Thermus thermophilus: one gene and its partner. The protein of the gene in region 1 interacts with the protein of each later gene in a pairwise test. Links are inferred from orthologs where the notes say so. Each region holds a gene or a part of one and is shown in the gene's direction. Other genes may lie near its edges.

Region 1 (3,045 bases):
GCCCTCACCGGCCCGTGAAGTACACCCGAAGGACGAGCCCCACGCAGAAGAGGAGCCCCAGGGCCACGAAGACCTCGGGGCGCTTGGGCGGGTCCTTGAGGCCCCGGTAGAACCACCCCCCGGGCTCGAGGCCCCCCAGGTAGTGGAGGCCGGCGGCGAGGAGGAGGCCGTAGAGGAGGTGGAGGCCGTCTTTAGGCCTTAGCCCCTGGAGGAAGAGGAGGAAGCCTAGGAGGACCTGGAGGATGGCCACCCAAGCCACCCCCCGGAGAAAGGCGTAAAAGCGGGGAGGAAGGGGGCGGAAAAAGCCCCAAAGGCCCACGAGGGCCAAGGCGGGCACCGCCAAAAGGAGGAAGAGGCCAAGGGAAGCGTGCAGAAGCACCCAAACCATGGGCGCAGGATACCCGGGAAACGCCCGGGCAGAAAAGGGCCGCACATTGGCCCCAGTCCCATAAACCCTCCGGGCTTAGGCGGGAAGACCCCCCATTTTTAAGGGAAAAACGCCCATCCCGGCTTGTGCTATACTGAGGGGGTGAGCTACGACGCTTCTGCCATTAAGGTGCTCAAGGGCCTGGAGGGGGTCCGCCACCGCCCGGCCATGTACATCGGCGGCACGGGGGTGGAGGGGTACCACCACCTCTTCAAGGAGATCCTGGACAACGCCGTGGACGAGGCCCTGGCGGGCTACGCCACGGAGATCGTCGCCACCTTAAACCCGGACGGCTCCCTCACCGTGGAGGACAACGGCCGCGGCATCCCCGTGGACCTCATGCCCGAGGAGGGAAAGCCCGCGGTGGAGGTCATCTACACCACCTTGCACTCCGGGGGCAAGTTTGAGCAGGGCGCCTACAAGGTCTCCGGGGGGCTCCACGGGGTGGGGGCGAGCGTGGTGAACGCCCTTTCCGAGTGGACCGTGGTGGAGGTCTTCCGGGAGGGGAAGCACCACCGGATCGCCTTCAGCCGGGGCGAGGTCACGGAGCCCCTCCGGGTGGTGGGCGAGGCCCCTAAAGGGAAGACCGGCACCCGGGTCACCTTCAAGCCCGACCCCGAGATCTTCGGGAACCTCCGCTTTGACCCGAGCAAGATCCGGGCCCGCCTCCGGGAGGTGAGCTACCTGGTGGCCGGGCTCAAGCTGGTCTTCAAGGACCTGCAGCACGGCAAGGAGGAGGTCTTCCTGGACAAGGGGGGCGTGGCTTCCTTCGCCAAGGCCTTGGCCGAGGGGGAGGACCTCCTCTACGAGAAGCCCTTCCTCATCCGGGGCACCCACGGGGAGGTGGAGGTGGAGGTGGGCTTCCTCCACACCCAGGGGTACAACGCCGAGATCCTCACCTACGCCAACATGATCCCCACCCGGGACGGGGGCACCCACCTCACCGCCTTCAAGTCCGCCTACAGCCGCGCCCTGAACCAGTACGCCAAGAAGGCGGGCCTCAACAAGGAAAAAGGCCCCCAGCCCACGGGGGACGACCTCCTGGAGGGGCTTTACGCCGTGGTCTCGGTGAAGCTTCCCAACCCCCAGTTTGAGGGGCAGACCAAGGGGAAGCTCCTAAACCCCGAGGCGGGGAGCGCCGTGGGCCAGGTGGTCTACGAGCGGCTTCTGGAGATCCTGGAGGAGAACCCCCGCATCGCCAAGGCCCTCTACGAGAAGGCCTTGAGGGCCGCCCAGGCCCGGGAGGCGGCGAGGAAGGCGAGGGAGCTCGTCCGCAGGCAGAACCCCCTGGAGTCCGACGACCTTCCCGGCAAGCTCGCCGACTGCCAGACGGAAAACCCCGAGGAGGCGGAGCTTTTCATCGTGGAAGGGGACTCCGCGGGGGGAAGCGCCAAACAAGGCCGGGACCGCCGCTTCCAGGCCATCCTGCCCCTCCGGGGGAAGATCCTCAACGTGGAGAAGGCGGGGCTTTCCAAGGCCCTGAAGAACGCCGAGGTGCGGGCCATGGTCTCGGCCATCGGCGTGGGCATCGGGGGGGATGGGGAGGCCCACTTTGACCTGGACGGGCTCCGCTACCACAAGATCATCATCATGACCGACGCTGACGTGGACGGGAGCCACATCCGCACCCTCCTCCTCACCTTCTTCTACCGCTACATGCGCCCCCTCATTGAACGGGGCCACGTCTACATCGCCCAGCCTCCCCTCTACCGCCTCCAGGTGGGGAAGAAGGTGGAGTACCTCTACTCCGAAGAGGAGCTCCAGGCCCGGCTCAAGGAGCTGGAAGGCAAGCCCTACGAGGTCCAGCGCTTCAAGGGCCTGGGAGAGATGAACCCGGAGCAGCTTTGGGAGACCACCATGAACCCGGAGAAGCGGGTCCTCAAGCGGGTGGAGCTCCAGGACGCCCTCGAGGCCAGCGAGCTCTTTGAAAAGCTCATGGGCCAGGACGTGGCCCCGAGGCGCGAGTTCATTGAGGAGCACGCCCGCTACGCGGAGCTAGACATCTAACCCGGGCTGGCCCAAGCGGGCAGGGAATGCCCGAGGGGCGCTTAGGCGAGGGCGAGCTCCACCAGGCGCCTGAGAAGCTCCGGGTAGGCCACCCCCCCCGCCTCAAAGAGGCGGGGGTACATGCTCGTGGGGGTGAAGCCGGGAATGGTGTTGAGCTCGTTCAGGTAAAGCTCCCCCTCCGCGAGGAAGAAGTCCACCCGGGCCATCCCCCGCACCCCGAGCACCTTGTAGGCCTTGAGGGCGAGCTCCTGGACGGTCTCCTGGGTGCCGGGGTCCAAGGGCGCGGGGATGAGGAGCTCGGCCCGGCCCGGGGTGTACTTGGTCTCGTAATCGTAGAAGGGGGCCTCGTAGCGCACCTCCCCCACGGGGCTCGCCTCGCCGAAGACGTTGCCCAAGACCCCCACCTCCAGCTCCCGCACCGGGGAAAGGGCCTTCTCCACCACCGCTTTCTCGTCGTAGCGGAAGGCCAAGGCCAGGGCGGCCTCCAGGTCCTGGAAGCGTTCCACCCGGCTTATCCCCACGCTGGAGCCGGTGTTGGCCGGCTTGACGAAGAAGGGGGGGTCAAAGGGCACCATGGGGGGCTCGCCCTTCCGCACCGCCACCCAGGGGAC
Region 2 (3,127 bases), 230 kb from region 1 along the record:
GGGAGCGGAGCTCGGCCTCGGGGTGGTCTTCCGCCAGACGAACTACGAGGGCCAGCTCATTGAGTGGGTGCAGCAGGCCCACCAAGAGGGGTTTTTGGCCATCGTCCTCAACCCCGGGGCGCTCACCCACTACTCCTACGCCCTCCTGGACGCCATCCGCGCCCAACCCCTCCCCGTGGTGGAGGTCCACCTCACCAACCTCCACGCCCGGGAGCCCTTCCGCCAGCACTCCGTCACCGCCTCGGCCTGCCGGGGCGTGGTCTCCGGCTTCGGGCCCCTCTCCTACAAGCTGGCCCTGGTCTACCTGGCGGAAACCCTGGAGGTAGGGGGCGAAGGTTTCTGAGTTTATTCCCGTTTATTCGCGAAGACCCCCGGTGCTATAATGGAGGGTGGCGTCTAAACGCCTTCTAGGAGCGCTATGGCCCAGGTACTGCCTGTAGAAATCACCGAGGAACTCAAGCAGAGCTTCATCAACTACGCCATGTCCGTCATCGTGGACCGGGCCCTGCCCGACGTGCGGGACGGGCTCAAGCCGGTCCAGCGGCGGATCCTCTTCGGCGCCTACCAAGAAGGGGTCCTGCCGGGGCGCAAGCACGTGAAGAGCGCCAAGATCGTGGGCGAGGTCATGGGCAAGTACCACCCCCACGGGGACGCCGCCATCTACGACGCCCTGGTGCGCATGGCCCAGCCCTGGAACCTCCGCTACCCCCTCATGGACGGCCAGGGGAACTTCGGCTCCATAGACGGCGACCCCCCGGCGGCCCAGCGCTACACCGAGGCGAGGCTCTCCCCCATCGGGGCGGAGATGCTTTTGGACATAGACAAGGAGACGGTGGACTTCCGCCCCAACTACGATGGCTCCCTGAAAGAGCCCGAGGTCCTGCCCGCCGCCATCCCCAACCTCCTGGTGAACGGGGCGAGCGGCATCGCCGTGGGCATGGCCACGAGCCTCCCGCCCCACAACCTCTCCGAGGTGGTGGACGCCCTGGTGGCCATGATTGAGAACCCGGGGATCACCCTGGAAGAGGTCATGCGCCACCTCCCCGGCCCCGACTTCCCCACCGGGGGGAAGCTCTCCAAGAAGGGCATCAAGGAGGCCTACGCCACCGGGCGGGGAAGCCTCAAGGTGCGGGCCAAGGTGCGGGTGGAGGAGAAGGGGCAGAGGCCCGTCCTGGTGGTCACGGAGATCCCCTACCAGGTGAACAAGGCGAGCCTCATCGCCCAGATCGCCGCCTTGGTCAAGGCCAAGAAAATTGAGGACATCGTGGGCCTCCGGGACGAGTCCGACCGGCAAGGCCTGAGGATCGCCATTGAGCTCAAGCGGGGGGCCAACCCCCAGGTGGTCCTGAACCAGCTCTACAAGCACACCGCCCTCCAGACCTCCTTCACGGTGAACCTCCTCGCCATCGTGGACGGGGAGCCCAAGGTCCTCTCCCTCCTGGAGCTCATGCGCCACTACCTGGACCACCGCAAGGAGGTCCTAAGGCGCAAGAGCCTCTTTGAGCTGAGGAAGGCGGAGGAAAGAGCCCACATCCTGGAAGGGCTCCTCATCGCCCTGGACCACATTGACGAGGTCATCGCCCTGATCCGCGGCTCCGAGGACGCCCCCAAGGCCCGCATCGCTCTCATGGAGCGCTTTGGCCTAAGCGAGGCCCAGGCCCAGGCCATCCTGGACATGCGCCTCCAGCGCCTCGTGGCCCTGGAGCGGGAGAAGCTTTTGGAGGAGTACCGGGGGCTCATGGAGGAGATCGCCCGCCTGAAGGCGATCCTCGAGGACGAATCCCGCCTCCTCGCCGAGGTCAAGGCCGACCTCCTCCGGGTCAAGGAGAAGTACGGGGACGAACGGCGCACCCTCATCACCGAGTTTGAGGAGACCTTCAACCCCGAGGACCTGATTGAGGACGAGCCCATGGTCATCACCCTCACGGCCCAGGGCTTCCTCAAGCGCCTCCCCCTGGGGAGCTACCGGGCCCAGGGCCGGGGGGGGAAGGGGCTTCTGGCGGGCAGGACCAAGGAGGAAGACGAGGCCACCCACGTCTTCGTGGCCGACGCCCACGACGACCTCCTCCTCTTCACGAACCGGGGCCGGGTCTACCGCCTCAAGGTCTACGAGCTTCCCGAGATGGGCCGCCAGGCCCGGGGCGTCCACGTGAAAAGCCTCCTTCCCCTAAGCGAGGACGAGGAGGTGGCGGCCCTCCTCTCCGTGCGGGGCCTGGACCAGGAAGGGTACCTGGTCTTCGCCACCGAGCGGGGCCTCGTCAAGCGCACCGCCCTCAAGGAGTACCAAAACCTGGGCCAGGCGGGCCTCATCGCCATAAGGCTCCAGGAGGGGGACCGCCTGGTGGGGGTGGCCCTCTCCGACCTCGAGGACGAGGCCATCCTGGCCACCCAAGAGGGCCAGGCCATCCGCTTCCCCCTGGAGGAGGTGCGGGCCACGGGCCGGGACACCCAAGGGGTGATCGGCCTCCGCTTCAAGAAGCCCGAGGACCGCGTGGTCTCCCTGGTGGTGGTGAAGCCCGGGGAGATGGCGGACCTCCTCTCCGTGAGCACCCGGGGCTACGGCAAGCGCACCCCCCTCTCCGAGTACCCCCTCCAGGGCCGGGGCGGGATGGGGGTCATCACCTACGCCGTCTCCGCCAAGGTGGGCCGCCTCGCCGCCCTCCTCAAGGTCCGGGGTGGGGAGGACCTCCTGGTCCTCTCCCGTAGGGGCCTCGCCATCCGCACCCCCGTGGCCGAGATCCGGCAGTACTCCCGGGCCACCGCCGGGGTCAAGGTGATGAACCTCCCGGAGGACGACGAGGTGGCGAGCGCCTTCGTGGTGGAGGAGGAGAAGTGATGGAAGAGGTGGTGCTCATCACGGTGCCGAGCGAGGAGGTGGCGAGGAGCATCGCCAAGGCCCTAGTGGAGGAGCGCTTGGCCGCCTGCGTGAACATCGTCCCCGGCCTCACCTCCATCTACCGCTGGCAAGGGGAGGTGGTGGAGGACCGGGAGCTTCTCCTCCTCGTCAAGACCACCACCCACGCCTTCCCTAGGCTCAAGGAGAGGGTCAAGGCCCTCCACCCCTACACCGTGCCCGAGATCATCGCCCTGCCCATCGCCGAGGGGCATGGCCCCTACCTGGACTGGC

Evidence for each region. The genes of interacting proteins can lie anywhere in the genome.
Region 2: the proteins of TthTMY_RS01825 (region 1) and gyrA interact in binary tests that used the Escherichia coli proteins (3 or more experiments, as listed by UniProt). The link is inferred for Thermus thermophilus from one-to-one orthologs.

What each region holds. Positions count from the first base shown.
Region 1 is NZ_AP025158.1:303,897-306,941, reverse strand. Bases 6-2,981 are described here. They hold TthTMY_RS01825 (DNA topoisomerase subunit B), read left to right. Parts: upstream 6-529; coding sequence 530-2,434; downstream 2,435-2,981. Other genes in these bases: ddl (D-alanine--D-alanine ligase), read right to left, coding at 2,476-2,981; TthTMY_RS01830 (hypothetical protein), read right to left, coding at 6-388; TthTMY_RS01835 (TaqI family restriction endonuclease), read left to right, coding at 6-18. Outside these bases: more of TthTMY_RS01835, read left to right, coding at 1-5; more of TthTMY_RS01830, read right to left, coding at 5-5; more of ddl, read right to left, coding at 2,982-3,045. UniProt on the Escherichia coli protein: DNA gyrase negatively supercoils closed circular double-stranded DNA in an ATP-dependent manner to maintain chromosomes in an underwound state.
Region 2 is NZ_AP025158.1:531,066-534,192, reverse strand. The notes cover bases 70-3,127. They hold gyrA (DNA gyrase subunit A), read left to right. Parts: upstream 70-418; coding sequence 419-2,836; downstream 2,837-3,127. Other genes in these bases: cutA (divalent-cation tolerance protein CutA), read left to right, coding at 2,836-3,127; aroQ (type II 3-dehydroquinate dehydratase), read left to right, coding at 70-343. Outside these bases: more of aroQ, read left to right, coding at 1-69. UniProt on the Escherichia coli protein: A type II topoisomerase that negatively supercoils closed circular double-stranded (ds) DNA in an ATP-dependent manner to maintain chromosomes in an underwound state.